DNA from 2 places in the Streptomyces laurentii genome. Region 1 is predicted to be linked to the other one. Evidence: riboswitches for the same ligand, from Rfam matches in the RefSeq annotation. Region 1 holds a riboswitch; the other holds the start of a gene.

Region 1 (7,727 bases):
CGGCGGGCCGGAGTGCGTCTGGATGCGCTGCTTGAAGTCGGCGTTGGCCAGCAGACCGAACTCGGGGTTGTTGACCAGCTCGTGCTCCTGGCGCTCGCGCAGCGCCTCGATGGTCAGCCGGACCTGCTCCTTCGTCTGGTCCATCGGGCCGTTGTAGAGGTCGGCGACCCGGCTGTGGACCTTGAGGACGGTCTGCGCGACCGACAGCTCGTACTCGCGCGGCTTGAGCTCGTAGTCCACGAAGGCGCCGGGGAGTTCGGCCTCGCCGACGTGGCCGGCGGACATGGCGATCTCGGCCTCGCCGTGGCGGTTCTGCCGCTGCTGGGGCAGCGAGCTGAACTCCTCGATGTGCTCCCGGAGACTGGGCGAGGCGTCGCGGACCGCGGCGAAGTCGGCCCGGGAGAGGGTGAGCAGGGTGCCGGGGGTCTCGGCGGTGGCGGTGTAGTCCCACTGGGCGTCGGTGTCCAGGAGGGCGTTCTCGCCGAAACGGTCGCCGTCGGCGAGGACCGCGACGGCCACCTCGTCGCCGTACTTGCCGGACGAGGTCTGGCTGACCCGGCCGTGGGCGATCAGGTGGATCTGGTCGGCGGGGGTGCCGCGCTCGACCAGGACCTCGCCGGCGCGGAAGTCGCGCTGGACACAGCGGCGGGCGAGCTCGGAGAGCACCTCCTCGTCCTCGAAGCCGCGCAGCAGGGCGAGTTCGCCGAGTTCGCGGGGGATGACGTGGACGGTGGCGCCGTCCTGGACGAACTCGATGACACCGTCGCCGACGGTGTAGCTGAGCCGGCGGTTCACCCGGTAGGTGCCGCCCTTGGTCTCCACCCAGGGGATCGTGCGCAGCAGCCACCGGGAGGTGATCTCCTGCATCTGCGGGGCGGACTTGGTGGTGGTGGCGAGGTTGCGGGCCGCCGTGGTGCTCAGGCTGGACTGCGGCCGGGACGGCTGCAGCGCGGTGTCCGGGCCGGTCTCAACGGTCATGGGGCGTGCGCTCCTTGGGGGAAGAGGACATGCGGAAGTGCGGTGCTGCGGACATGCGGGGACTGCGGGTACTCCCGGCTCCGCGGAAGCCGCGGAGCCGTGGGAGACCCACGGGAACTGCGAGGGAATGCCAGGAACTGCGGGAACAGCGGAAACATGGAGATACGGGGACAATTTCGGGGAAATCCGTCCCAGGTCCTGAGGAACAGTAACGGTCGGCTATCCCCGCTCGTGTGACGAGACCGGGTGCATTACCCCAATGCGGTGATCTTGCGAAGTCGCAGGTTTAAATGGGCGGACAACCATATTCACGCCACCGGCCACCCCTCGCGCCCGGCGTGTGATGGCGCCTCGCACACCCCTGGCAACCGGGCGCGGAACCAACCGAGTTGACACCTGCGCAGGTGGACGACGTGCCCGGCGGTCGCACGGGCGCCGTCGCGCGCCGACGGCCGACCGGGTGAGCCGGACAGGGAGACGACATTTCCGGCCACCGGACGCCGCGGACCCCCGGAGCGCCCCCCTCCGTCAATCCGTCGACTCGCGACGTCAGCACGCGCCCTCCCGATGTCACCCTCGATCCGTCACCCTCGGTAGACGTCGTGTCGCGAGATCCCTCGGTGCACGCCGACTGAAACACCCGTACGGCGGGTAAGGCGCCGGTGATCATCACACTGCGCAGGGAGCCACGGAGATGCGGGAAGACGACACCGAGCAGGGCGTGCTGTCGGCGGCGGAGCTGTTCGACGGGCTGGGGCTCGACTACGAGAAGGCGTTCGGACGGCTGCCGGCCCAGCGGGCGGCGGTCGACTGGCTGACCGCCCGGCTGCGGCCCGGCGCCCGGGTCCTCGATGTCGGCAGCGGGACCGGCCGCCCGGTCGCCGAACTGCTCGTCCGGGCCGGCTGCGAGGTCACCGGCATCGACGTGTCGGCGACGATGGTCGGCCTGGCCCGCGAGCAGGTGCCGGAGGCCCGCTTCGAGCAGATCGGCATCCACGACTTCGAGCCGCCCGCGGGCGGGTTCGACGCCGTGTGCGCGTTCTTCCCGCTGCTGATGATGAGCCGGCCGGAGGCGGCGGCGGCGCTGCGCCGCATGGCGGACTGCCTGGCGCCCGGCGGCTGGCTGGTGAGCGCCACGGTGCCGGCGGACGTGGCGGAGGCCGAGATCGTCTGGATGGGCCGGCGGGCCCGGGTGTCCAGCGTCTCCGCCGAGGAGTACCTGCGGCAACTGCGGGAGGACTGCGGCCTGGAGATCCACCACCACGAGACGTCGGTCTTCCAGCCCGACGATCCCGCGGCGGCCCCGGAGGAGCACGTTTTCTGTTACGCGCGCCGGGGCACGGCGTAGCGGTATCGGAACACCCCCGGTGGGCGGACCGGCCCCGGGCGCGGACCGGCCCGGGGCCGGCGTGCTCAGCGCACGTCGGCCCCCGCCGGGGCGCCGTCGTCCGCGCGGGCACTGTCGATGAAGCCGCCCGACTGGTGCCGCCACAGCCGCGCGTAGGAGCCGTCCGCCGTCAACAGCTCCTGGTGCGTGCCCTGTTCGACGATCCGGCCGCGGTCGAGGACGAGCAGCCGGTCCATCCCGGCGACCGTGCTCAGCCGGTGCGCCACCACGAGCGCCGTCCGGCCCTCCATCAGCCGCCACAGCGCGTCCTGCACCAGGATCTCGCTCTCCGAGTCCAGCGCGCTGGTCGCCTCGTCGAGCAGCAGGATGGGCGCGTCGCGCAGGATCGCCCGGGCGAGCGCGACCCGCTGGCGCTGGCCGCCGGAGAGCTTCACCCCGCGCTCCCCCACCATGGTCTCGAAGCCGTCGGGGAGGGTGTCCGCGAACTCGGTGACGTGCGCCGCCTCCGCCGCCCGTCCGATCTCGGCCTCGGTGGCGTCCGGCCGGGCGAAGGCGATGTTCTCCCGCAGGGTGCGGTGGAACATGGCCGGTTCCTGCGGCACGTACGCGATCATCCCGCGCAGGTCGGCCTGGGTCATACGGCTGATGTCCTGGCCCGCGACGAGGATGCGGCCGGTGTCGACGTCCGTCATCCGCAGCAGCAGCCGGGTGAGGGTGGTCTTGCCGCCGCCCGACCGGCCGACGAGCCCGATCTTCGTCCCGTTCGGCACGTCCAGTTCGAGGCCCTCGAAGAGCGGCTCGCCGCCGCCGTGGGCGAAGCCCACCTTCTCGAACCGCACGTCGCCGGACCGGGAGCGCAGCGGTTCGGGCGACTCCGGGTCGCACACGGTCGGCGGGGTCAGGAGCAGTTCGGTGAACTGGGCGGCCTCCGTCATCGAGCTTTCGAGGCGCCGGTAGATCTGGTTGAACTCGAACATGATCCGGGTGGCGTTGCCGTAGTAGGTGAAGGCGACGACGACGGCCTCGACGCCGTGGGCGCCCGCGCCGAGGGAGATCGCCAGGACCAGGCCGAGGACGTTGGTGAGCACGGACATCGGCGCGACCAGGGTGTCGATGCGCAGGTTGCCGTAGTCCCAGGCCATCAGGGTGACCCGCCTCGACTCCGCGACGCGGCTGCGGTGTTCGGCCGCCTCCCGCTTCTCGGCGGCGAAGGCGCGGACCGTGTCCATGTTCGTCAGGCTGTCGGCGACATGACCCGCGACATGGGCGATGGCCGCCTCGCGCCGGTCGACCAGGGCCTGGCGGCGGCGGACCAGCGGGGCGACGCCGAACCCGGTGAGCAGGATCATCGCCAACAGGCCGACGACGAGCAGCGGTTCGTACATCCACAGGACCACGGACGCGAACACGAGCGGCACGAAGCTGCCCATGATGCTGAAGGTGAGGGTGTCGACGAACTGTTCGAAGCGGGAGGCGAAGCTGAGGACGCGTTTGGTCAGCGAGCCGGCGAAGTTGTCGTGGAAGAACGTGGCGTCCTTGGCGAAGAGTTCGTCCATGCCGACGATGTAGAGGTGTTCGATGCCGAGGGCGTCGAGCCGGTTGAGGCAGTGCAGTCCGACGCGCCACAGCGCCTCGGAGAGCAGCAGCACCCCGGCGAACCCGAGGACGTACGGCAGCAGGGCGCCGACGCCGGAGTCCGCGCCGCCGTCGCCGGCGATCCGCCCGACGACCTTGGCGACGATCAGCGGCGCGAGGTAGGCGATGCCGATGTTGCCCAGCGCCGGGAGCAGCATCGCGGGTACGGTCAGCCGGCGCAGCCGGGCCAGCTCCCGTCCGTAGTGACGAAGGGCGAGCAGGACCGCGCCTTTGCCGGGGGTCACTCGCGGTGATTCAGACAATCCCATCCCAACCCTGTTTTGTCGGACCGACAGGACAGGGTCCGCAGTCTTCCGCCCCGACGGCGCGCGGGTCCACGCGTTTTTCCACCGGGCGGGCGCGGACGACGCGATCCGGCCGGTGATCAGGGGTGACGGGCGGGGAGGGAGGGGATGCGGGGGCGCGGGGCTACCCGGCCGGGGTCACCCGGCGTCCGGGTGCGGGGCGTGGTCCGTGATCTCCGTGCCGGCGAAGGGCCAGGCCGCTATGTCGCGGTAGTGGATCGGTCCCGGGCCGCGGCCCGTGTTGCTGCCGACGAGATGCAGTCGCCCGGTCCGCCAGCTCCGGCCGGTGAAGCCGGCCAGGCCGGCCGCGGCCTCCACGACGGAGCCCGTGTCGCCGCGGCGGGCCCGGGCCAGGGTGAGATGCGGGCGCAGCGGACGGCCTTCGAAGGGGATGCCGCACGCGCGTACGGCGGCGCGTACGTCCTCGGCGAGGAGGTGCAGTCCGTCGAGGTCGCCGTCGACGCCGGTCCACAGCACCCGCTCGTCGAAGTGGCCGCCGCCGCGCAGCGTCAGTTCCAGGGCGCCGCGGGTGGCGGCCAGCCCGGCGATCGGGGGCTGCAGCAGCGGTACGGCCGCGATCGGCAGCTCACCGAGGAAGGCCAGGGTGATGTGCCAGTCCTCGATGCGGTTCCACCGCATGGCGGGGTACGCCTCGTAGGCGGGCCGGAGCTCCCGCGCCAGTTCGTCCTTCGCTTCGTCGGGCGGCGCCAGGGCGATGAACACCCGAACGGTCGCGGCCTGGGGCTGTGCGTTCACGGAGGACTTCGTACCTTGTCGCGTGCCGCGCGGTCCATTCCGGCCCCGGATCACGTGGATCCGGGGCCGGAGCGGCGGGTGCGGGGCGCGGGGGCCGTCAGTAGGCGCCGAAGACGTTGTCGATGGAGCCGTAGCGGTCGGCGGCGTAGTTGCAGGCCGCGGTGATGTTGGCGACCGGGTCGTACGAGTCCAGGGCGGTGCCGGCCACGTGGTAGGCGCGGAAGGTGGGGTCGATCACCTGGAGCAGGCCCTTGGACGGGATGCCGTTGATGGCGTTGATGTCCCAGTTGTTGATGGCCAGCGGGTTGCCGGAGGACTCGCGCATGACGTTGCGGTAGATGCCGTTGTACGTGCCGGGGATCCCGTTGCGGCTCATGATGTCGAGCGACTCGCGGATCCAGCCGTCGAGGTTGTTCGTGTACGCGACGGTCTTCACGGCGGTCGTGGCCGCCTTCGCGACGGCGGGGGCGACGTTGAGGGTCAGGCCCGGGCGGATGTGCATCGGGTCGGCGCCGATGGCCACCTTGTTGTCCTGGTAGACCTTCTGCCAGCCGCCCTGCACCGCGTACTTCGCGGCAATGGCGGAAAGCGAGTCGCCGGCGACGACGGAATACCGGACGGGAGCGGCCGTGACCGCCGCCTTTTCGACTGCGACGGTCTTGGTCGCGAGCGTCGAGGCCTGCGGAGTGGCCGCGACGGCGGCCGTGGCACCGATCAGCGGCAGGGCGACGGCGATGCCGCCGGCCAGGGCGATTCCGCGGGTGAGCGGGGTGAACAGGGCGCGTCGGGGCGTCCGGGATCCACGCATGGCGTTGTCCTCTCCTCCGCCTACGAGGTGAGCTGTCGGGTTCGGGCAGGAGATGCCCGGCCGCGCCGTGGCGCGGCTTCACCCCAAGCCGGATCCGGGAACACCGGAGCCGGCGGAGAACCTGGGTCCCCCGCTCCTGCCGGGTGGTGGGTGGGTGATGTCCAAACGGCGGCAGGACTCGGCGTTCCGTCTGGCTGAGGCGTGACCGTATGCGAAAACAAAGACCGAAAACAAGATGGAAAGAGATCGTAAAGATCGTCTATTCCGGAACTCCGTAAAGGATCATTCCGCCCGGAACCGGCATGCCGTCAATCGCTATTCGCGAGGCTCGAATTGACGGCGCACCAGCGTCCCCGACCCACCCCTCGTCGTGACCTGAATCACTCCCGGGCGCAATAACCCCAAGGCAGACCAAGCTTCCAATCCACCCATTATGGAAATAACAGCACATTGACCGATTTACACCCTTTCGCCCCACCGTCAGGCCGGTGGCGCGGCAGGTGGGACGGGATGTGCGGGGCCGGGCGGCGGTGCGGTCACTCCCCGGCCGGCCGCGCCGGCGCGCCGATCAGCTCCTCGCCGAGCGCGTCGACGCCGGTGCCCAGGCGTACGGCGTACGGCGTACCGGCCGGGCTCGGTGATCCACGCCCGCTCCGGCACCGACCAGTACTGGAAGGCGCGCGGCGCGAGGTCGATCGTGATCGTGGTGTCGGTGCCCGCCTCCGCGCGGACGACGGCGGACCCGGCCGGCCAGAGCGCCGGGCGGGAGCTGACCCGGCTCGTCGCCGGATGGGACGGACCGCAGATCCTCTCCCTCTCCTTCCCCGGCGAGATCGGCATCCCCGCGCACCTCGAACAGGACGAGACGCTCGCGGTGACGTCCGCCGCCGGGGACGGGGCGACCGCGCCCGCCGCGCCCGGCGGCTCGCCGGCCCGTACGCCGGACAGCGCCACCTCGGACGCGTCGGACGCACCGGACGCACCGGACGCACCGGACGCGTCGGATGCGTCGGGCCTGGGGACCTCCGGGAAACGGGCCGCCGTCGTCACGGCGGCCTCGCACCTCTACGCCCTGCACGGCTCCTACGAGACGTCCGTGCAGGCCGTGGCCGACGAGGCGGGGATCACGCGGGCGGCGCTCGTGCACCTCGCCCCGACGAAGCAGGCCCTCCTGGACCTCGTCCTGACCACGCTCGTCACCGAGGCCGACGCCGAGCCGTGGGCCCGCCACCTCACGACCCGCCCCCGGTGGCGGACGGCCGCCGACGCGGTGCCGGTCTGCGAGGCGACCGTACCGTCGCACCCCGCCCACGCCTTCATGACCGACCGGCCGGCCACCGCGCGGCGCGGTCTGACCACCCACCTCGCGGAACTCGGCGTGCCCGACGCGGCGAGGGCCGCCGACTGGGTCGTCGCGGTCGGCCTCGGCGTCATGATCGCCTGGCTGTACGACCCGGAGGGCGTGGACCCGGACACGGCCCTCGACCCGGCCACGATCCTCGCCGCGCACACTCCCGCGCGCGGGGCGGAGGCGAGGGCCACGAGCCGCTGACGGCCCTCGGCGCGCGCCTGGCCGTCAGGGCAGGAACGTGTACGACGGACCGTCGGGCGCGCGATCGCGTACGCACAACGTCACGTCCCGGCCCCGGAGATACGCCAGCAGCCATTCGCCGAACGTCAGCTCGTAGAGCGTCCACGCCGGGCTGTCGAACTCCTGGACCACCACGCGCCAGGGCGACGCGGCGTCGTCGGGGACGCGGAGGAAGACCGCCTCGCCCGTCGTCGCCGTCGCCACCGGCATCAGCTCCCCCGGCGCGGACCCGACGGCGCTGGGCAGATACTCCACCATGTCCTCGTCGCGCCAGAGTTCGAGGTCCCGCCGGATCGTGTCGCCCAG
Region 2 (7,727 bases), on a different contig from region 1:
GTACAGGTACTCACGGGTGCGGGCGACGACGAACAGCCGCCCCTCGAAACCCGGTTCGTCCGCCGCGGCCTCTTCGAGCAGCGCCCGGATCGGCGCCCAGCCCGTGCCCGCCGCGATGAAGGTGCGCGGCTTGCCGGGCGGGGTACGGGCGGTGAGCGCGCCGCTCGGCGCGGACAGCCGCACCGTCTCGCCCGTCCGGAGCCGGTCGGACAACGCGGTGCTCATCACCCCGCCCTCGACCCGCCCGATGTGCAGGTCCACCGTGCCGTCCGGACGCGGCGCGTTGGCGAGCGAGTAGGTCCGCCAGACCAGCGGCACATGGGGCGTGCTGAGGCTCGTGTACTGCCCCGGCAGGTACGGGAAGGGCGTCCGGGGGCGCAGCGTCAGCAGTGTCAGATCCGGCCCGTACCGCTCGTGCCGCACCACGTCGGCGTCCCACCAGGCCGGCTGCCCCGCGTCGGCGGACCGCGCGGCGCCGGCCTGCATCAGGTCGGCGACCAGCCCGTACGCCTCCGTCCACGCCTTCTCCGCCTCCATCGTCCAGGCGGCGCCGGTCGCGTGCGCGAACGCGGCGAGCAGGCTGGTGCCGACCGCGCTGTAGAGCGCGGGCGTCGCCAGGAACTTCCGGTGGTCGCGGCCCAGCTGGCCGAGGTACTCCGCGAGCCCCGGGTCCTCCAGGTGTGTCACCACATGGGTCAGCGCGGCGAACAACCGGTCTCTCTGTGGCGCCATGTCGGCCGGGAACAGCTCGCGGACCCGCGGGTTGTTCCAGAACAGGTGCGAGTAGAAGTAGGTGACAGCGTGCTCCGCCCGTCTCTCGACGACCGCGAACGTGCTTTTGAGTAGCTGGGCATCCACTTGAAGAGATCTAAGCACCTCGCCGGCCGGCCGAGTGCCCCACCCCGCGCCTGGGGAGTGTGACGCGGAACGTCACACCGCCGGGGCCCCGAAGAAGTCGGCGAGCACGGGGGCCAGGACCTGCGGCGCTATCGCGTGCTCCTCACCGGGGAACACGCGCAGGGTGAAGTTGTCGCCCGCCTCGGCCAGTTCGCGCGCGCCGGTCAGGATGTGCGGCGCGCCCTGGTCGCCGCTGCCGACGAGCACCGGCACGGTCACCGACGCCCAGCGGTCGACCGGCAGCGGGTGCCCGGACATGGTGTCGCCCATGACCCGGCCGTCGTAGGAGATGGTGTGCGCGACGGCCTCCATGCTCGCCCAGAACGGGGCCTGGCGCATGCCCGCGACGAACTCGGCGGGCACGCCGACCGCCGCCGTCATGAAGTACTCCACCGCGTCCCCGTAGGCCTCGCGGCCGATCAGCTCCGTCAGGTGCGCCACGTAGTCCGCGGGCAGCGGCGGGCGGCTGCCGTCGGTGACGAACGGCGGCTCGTACAGCGCGAGTCGGGTCACGGCGCCGCCGATCCGGGCCGTGGCCTCCAGGGCGAGGACGGCACCGGACGACATGCCGAAGAGCGCGGCGGAGCCGCCGGCCGGGCCCTGGATCAGCGCCTCCAGGTCCTCGGACTCCCGCGCCGGCTCGTACGGCGCGGTGTCGCCGCTGTCGCCGCGGCCCCGGCGGTCGTATGTGATCACGGTGAAGCGCTCGGCGAGCAGCCCGGCCAGCTCGGCGGACTCGGCGCCGGTCATCAGGGCCCCGCCGACCAGCACGACGGCCGGGCCGGCGCCGCGGGTCTCGTAGGCGATCGCGGTGCCGTCGGCGGAAACGACCTTGTGCACGGTCATGGGAGAGCCCCTTCCCCAGAGTTCGTTCGAAACTCGATCTCGATCACGATCAGGTACTGGACCGTACAGTACTCACCTGAGTACTGGTCAGTCCAGTACTCTTTCGGGTGAGCACTTCCGACGGGGACGGAGAGCAGAGAGAGAAGGGGACGGACATGGACAGCCGCTCGGCACTCAAGCACCAGTCGATCCTGGAGGCGGCGACCTCGGTATTCCTGTCCAAGGGATACGCGGGGACGAGCATGGACGACATCGCGAAACTGGCCGCGGTCTCCAAGCAGACCGTCTACAAGCACTTCGCCGACAAGGACACGCTGTTCGCCGAGATCGTCCTGGCGACCGCCGACGGCGTCGACGCGATGATCGGCGCGGCGGCCGAGTTCCACACCGGTGCCGCTCCGGGGGGCACCGACGGAACCGGCGGCGAGGACGGCCTGGAGGAGAGCCTGACCCGGCTCGCCCAGAGCTTCGTCGGCACCCTCACCCAGGACCGCGTCCTCCAGCTGCGCCGCCTGATCATCGCCAACGCCGACCAGTTCCCCGAGCTGGGCGCGAGCTGGTACGAGCGCGGCTTCGAGCGGGTGCTCGACGGCCTCGCCGAGAGCTTCCGGCGGCTCGCCGCCGAGGGGCGGCTCACCGTCCCGGACCCCACGCTCGCCGCGCACCACTTCGCCGGGCTGCTGCTCTGGATCCCGGTCAACGCGGCCATGTTCCACGGCTCCGCCCAGCACACCGACGCCGATCTGGACCGGTACGCGAAGGAAGGGGTGCGGGTCTTCCTCGCCGCCTACCGCTGACCGGGTCCGCTGACCGGGTCCGCTGACCGGGCCCGCCGGCCAGGCCCGCTGACCCGGTCCGCCGGCCAGGTCCGTCCCCCGGGTCACCGACGGGCCCCGGTGGTGCCCGGCTGGGTGCCTTGTACGGTCGGAACATGAGCACACCCCCCGCCCCCGAGCTGTTCACCTGGGAGTTCGCCACCGATCCGTACCCGGCGTACGCCTGGCTGCGCGAGCACGCGCCCGTACACCGGGCGACGCTGCCCAGCGGGGTGGAGGCATGGCTCGTGACGCGGTACGCGGACGCCCGTCAGGCGCTCGCCGACCAGCGGCTGTCGAAGAACCCGGCGCACCACGACGAGCCCGCGCACGCCAAGGGAAAGACCGGCATCCCGGGCGAGCGCAAGGCCGAGCTGATGACGCATCTGCTCAACATCGACCCGCCGGACCACACCCGGCTGCGCCGCCTCGTCTCCAAGGCGTTCACCCCGCGCCGCGTCGCCGAGTTCGCCCCGCGCGTCCAGGAACTCACCGACCGGCTCATCGACGGCTTCGCGGAGCGGGGCAGCGCGGACCTCATCCACGAGTTCGCGTTCCCGCTGCCGATCTACGCGATCTGCGACCTGCTCGGCGTCCCGCGCGAGGACCAGGACGACTTCCGCGACTGGGCCGGGATGATGATCCGGCACGGCGGCGGCCCGCGCGGCGGGGTCGCCCGCTCCGTGAAGAAGATGCGCGGCTACCTCGCCGAGCTCATCCACAAGAAGAGGGGAGAGCCGGGCGACGATCTGATCTCCGGGCTCATCCGGGCCTCGGACCACGGCGAGCACCTCACCGAGAACGAGGCCGCCGCCATGGCCTTCATCCTTCTCTTCGCCGGCTTCGAGACCACCGTCAACCTCATCGGCAACGGCGTCTACGCGCTGCTGCGTGAGCCCGGGCAGCGCACCCGGCTCCAGGACGCGCTCGCCGCGGGGGAGCGGGGCCTGCTGGAGACCGGGATCGAGGAGCTGCTGCGGTACGACGGGCCGGTGGAGATGGCGACCTGGCGGTTCGCCACCCGGCCGCTGACCATCGGCGGGCAGGAGATCCCGGCCGGCGACCCGGTCCTCGTCGTCCTGGCGGCCGCCGACCGCGACCCCGCCCGCTTCGACCGGCCGGACACCCTGGACCTCGCCCGGCGCGACAACCAGCACCTGGGGTACGGGCACGGCATCCACTACTGCCTGGGCGCGCCGCTGGCCCGCCTGGAGGGGCAGGCGGCGCTCGCGACGCTCCTGACCCGGCTGCCGGACCTCCGGCTCGGCGCCGATCCGGCCGAACTGCGATGGCGCGGCGGGCTCATCATGCGTGGCCTGCGGACCCTGCCGGTGGAGTTCACTCCCGCCCCTCGGGTCCACGGCAACTGACGCTGCGTCAGAAATGTGATGTTCACGTGATCCGGGGTGCATCGACTTGTGACGCCCGTTCGAATGCGGCTACGTTCACCCGCAAGTCTCACCCGTAAGTCCACGTCGTCACGCGAAAGGCCCTCCGCATGCGCTCCGGGAACGGACGTCACCGTCGCCCCCGTCAGGCCCCCGCCATCGTCGTCGCCGCGGGAGTGACCGGATCGGCCCTGGCGCTGCCCCTGCTCGCCACGGGCTCCGCCTCCGCCGCCGACGCCCAGACCTGGGACCGGGTCGCCGAGTGCGAGTCGGGCGGCGCGTGGAGCGCCAACTTCGGCAACGGTCTCTACGGCGGCCTGCAGTTCACCCAGGACGGCTGGGAACGGCACGGCGGCCTCGCCTACGCGCCCAGCGCCGACCTGGCCAGCCGGGCCCAGCAGATCTCCGTCGCCGAGAAGGCGTTCGCCGCCGGTGACACCCAGTGGGACACCTGCGCCCCGATCGCCGGCCTCACGCACGACGGCAAGGCACCCGCCGTCGACCCGGGCTCCGGCGCACGCCCCTCGGCGTCGCACCGGCCCGTCGTCGAGTCGAGCCGTACCGACGGCCTGCCGACCGAGGCCCGCGGCGACAAGAAGAGCGACCGCGGACAGAACGGCAACGGCCAGGAAGACCGCGGGCAGTCCGACGGGGACCAGGGCGACCGGGGCCGGTTCGGCACCGGCCTGGGGCAGCCCGGGTACGAGCAGAACGGCAACGGCCAGAACGGCAACGGTCAGGGCGGCGACGGGCAGGGGTACGGTCCGACCGCGCCCGGCTGGTCCGCGGACCCGAACCCGGGCGCGACGACCGGCCCGGCCGCGCCCGACGCCTCCGTCACCCCGACCACCCCGGCGGCGCCCGCCACCCCGACGAGCCCGGCCGTGCCGAGCATCTCCATCGCCCCGGCGCCGACCGGCCTCCTCGCCATCCCCGGCGTCCTCCTGCCCGGCACGCCGGCCGTCCCGAGCACGCCCGTGACCCCCGCGGTCCCGGCGACCCCCGACGTCTCCACGACGCCGTCCACGCCCGGGTCGACCGCCCCCGGCACCGGCCAGGACCGGGGTCAGGAGGAGAGCCGGAAGCAGGGCCAGGGCAATGCCAAGGGCAAGCACCGGGGTGACGCCGCGCCAGAAGAGACGGGCAACTCGGACATCGCGCACGAATCCGGGCGTCACGCCGGGACTCCGGCCGACGCCGCGGGCAAGGGGGAGACTCGCCCCGCCGACGGCAAGGTCGCGGCCGGAAATTCGGTCACAGCGGACAAGGCGGACGAATACATCGTTAGGTCGGGGGACAGTCTGGCGGATATCGCGCGCCGCACCGGCCTCTCCGGTGGCTGGTCCGCGCTCTATGACGCCAACAAGAAGGCCCTCGGCTCCGACCCCGACCTCATCGTTCCTGGTCAGAGCCTCAGCCTGGGTGACCGGGACGCCTTGTCCGACAAGTAGTCAGCGGTCGGTCGCGACCTGAATGTCCGTTATGGCGCAGTGAGACATGGATCTCTCTTGCCGAATGGGCGTGTGACGACCGGGACGCGTGATCGAATCGCCCCTCACCTGCATAAACACCCCCTGACGGAGTGCAAGTAGGGGCGATTTTTCCGGGTTGATGGGCTTTGATCTTCTCCCGGGTCTGTGTCTACGGTCGTGACCGCTCGCCACAGCGGGCCCCGTCGGGCGGTACGCCGAATCCTGCCGCCGGCCGATGGGAACAGTCGTCGCGACAAGCGCCGAAGGCAGGAGCGGGGGACCCAAGGTACGTGCCGGTCCCGGCCGTTGAGACAGACGGCCGAACGACCGGCTTGGGGTGAAGCCGCGTGCAAGGACACGCGGCCGGACAACTCACAGGTCCGAACCCGACAGCTCACCTCGTAGGCGTCGGTGAGGAGAATCTCCATGCTGCTTTCCGGCAAGGGCAAACACCGTCGTCCCTCCAAGGCCACCCGTGTCATCACGCTGACGAGCGTCGCCGGCGTCGCCGTGGCCGCCCCGCTGATGGCCGCGGGCACCGCTTCCGCCGCCACCGCCTCCGAGTGGGACCGCGTCGCGCAGTGCGAGTCCGGCGGCAACTGGTCCATCAACACCGGCAACGGTTACTACGGCGGCCTCCAGTTCTCCCCGTCCACCTGGGCGGCGTACGGCGGCACCGCCTACGCCTCGCGCGCCGACCTGGCCTCGAAGTCCCAGCAGATAGCCGTCGCCGAGAAGGTCCTGGCGAGCCAGGGCAAGGGCGCGTGGCCGAGCTGCGGCGTGGGCCTCTCCGGCGCCGCGTACACCGGCTCCTCCTCGTCCTCCTCCTCTTCCTCCTCCTCGGCGTCGTCCTCCTCCTCGGCGTCGTCCTCCTCCTCTTCCTCTTCCTCGTCGTCCTCGGCGAGCAAGAGCACCGGCTCCGGCAGTGCCACCGGCTCGATGACGCCGAAGCGCTCCACCGAGCAGCCGACCACCCGCGGCACCCAGCGCCAGGCCCCGCAGAGCACCCAGCAGGCCGCTCCGAAGGCCGCCCCGAAGGCGACGGCCAAGAAGACCGTCACCACCCCGACCGGCAAGACGGTCAAGAAGGGCGACGGCGAGTACAAGGTCGTCTCCGGCGACACCCTCAGCAAGATCGCCCAGGCGCACGGCGTCAAGGGCGGCTGGCAGAAGCTGTTCAAGCTGAACAAGGACGTCGTCACGGACGCCGATCTGATCTACCCGGGCCAGCAGCTCCACCTGAAGTGAGCCGTCCCCTGGCGCGGTGAGCCGGCGGTCCGGTGACGCGGTGAGCCGGTGAGCCGGTGAAGTCGGCGAGCCGTCGGGCCGTCGGGTCCTTGAGCCCTTGAGTGCTTGAGTCCGAGCGTCTGTGAGTCGATGAGCCTGTGGGCCGTCCTCTCGCGTGAGCCCCACCTCACACGAGCGGCCACCTCGCGCGGGTTCGGCGACTGTCCCCCGTGGTGACCCCGTGACCCCGTGACTCCGTGACCCCGTGACTTCGGGACCCCAGGACCCGGTGATCCGGCGGTCCCCCCCCCGAAACCGGCCCGGAGCGTGCGCTCCGGGCCGGTTTCGGCCCTTCCGTACCGATCGGTAACCCAGGGGATTCCTCCCCATGTGCATGCCCCCGGGTCCTTTTTCGTCTTAGCGGGCGGGCGCCCGGTGGCCCCGGCCGCCGCGCCGGTTAGGCTCTTGTCGCAAGGCGAACGAGACCTTGCCGCATGCGTCACACCCAGCGTCACATCCCAGAAGGAGATGCTCGTGCCGTCCATCGACGTCGTCGTAGCCCGGGAAATCCTGGACTCCCGAGGCAACCCCACCGTCGAGGTCGAGGTCGGCCTCGACGACGGCAGCACCGGCCGTGCTGCCGTTCCGTCGGGCGCCTCCACCGGTGCGTTCGAGGCTCTCGAGCTTCGCGACGGTGACCCCAACCGCTACCAGGGCAAGGGTGTCGAGAAGGCCGTCCTCGCGGTCATCGAGCAGATCGGCCCGGAGCTCGTCGGCTACGACGCCACCGAGCAGCGCCTGATCGACCAGGCCATGTTCGACCTGGACGCCACCCCGGACAAGTCGTCGCTCGGCGCCAACGCCATCCTCGGCGTCTCGCTCGCCGTCGCGCACGCCGCCTCCGAGGCGTCGGACCTCCCGCTCTTCCGCTACCTCGGCGGCCCGAACGCGCACCTGCTGCCCGTTCCGATGATGAACATCCTGAACGGCGGCTCGCACGCCGACTCCAACGTGGACATCCAGGAGTTCATGATCGCGCCGATCGGCGCGGAGTCCTTCTCCGAGGCCCTGCGCTGGGGCAC

What was found. A riboswitch is a leader RNA that binds a small molecule or an ion and turns the genes downstream of it on or off. The one in region 1 is predicted to bind cyclic di-AMP.
Region 2: linked by a shared signal. The riboswitch ahead of ABZ693_RS25675 (transglycosylase family protein) and the one ahead of ABZ693_RS19800 (transglycosylase SLT domain-containing protein) in region 1 are both predicted to bind cyclic di-AMP.

What each region holds. Positions count from the first base shown of each region.
Region 1 is NZ_JBEYHT010000030.1:52,086-59,812, reverse strand. Features, by position in the region: gene ABZ693_RS19820 (family 2B encapsulin nanocompartment shell protein) at 1-978, opposite strand, end outside; gene ABZ693_RS19815 (class I SAM-dependent methyltransferase) at 1,673-2,326, shown strand; gene ABZ693_RS19810 (ABC transporter ATP-binding protein) at 2,392-4,230, opposite strand; gene thpR (RNA 2',3'-cyclic phosphodiesterase) at 4,405-5,022, opposite strand; gene ABZ693_RS19800 (transglycosylase SLT domain-containing protein) at 5,120-5,830, opposite strand; cyclic di-AMP (ydaO/yuaA leader) riboswitch at 5,835-5,997, opposite strand; gene ABZ693_RS19795 (fibronectin type III-like domain-contianing protein) at 6,311-6,670, opposite strand; gene ABZ693_RS19790 (TetR family transcriptional regulator) at 6,705-7,382, shown strand; gene ABZ693_RS19785 (SMI1/KNR4 family protein) at 7,407-7,727, opposite strand, start outside.
Region 2 is NZ_JBEYHT010000047.1:48,385-56,111, reverse strand. Features, by position in the region: gene ABZ693_RS25700 (globin domain-containing protein) at 1-858, opposite strand, end outside; gene ABZ693_RS25695 (alpha/beta fold hydrolase) at 931-1,737, opposite strand; gene ABZ693_RS25690 (TetR/AcrR family transcriptional regulator) at 1,899-2,540, shown strand; gene ABZ693_RS25685 (cytochrome P450 family protein) at 2,675-3,928, shown strand; gene ABZ693_RS25680 (transglycosylase family protein) at 4,057-5,397, shown strand; cyclic di-AMP (ydaO/yuaA leader) riboswitch at 5,667-5,841, shown strand; gene ABZ693_RS25675 (transglycosylase family protein) at 5,845-6,666, shown strand; gene eno (phosphopyruvate hydratase) at 7,180-7,727, shown strand, end outside.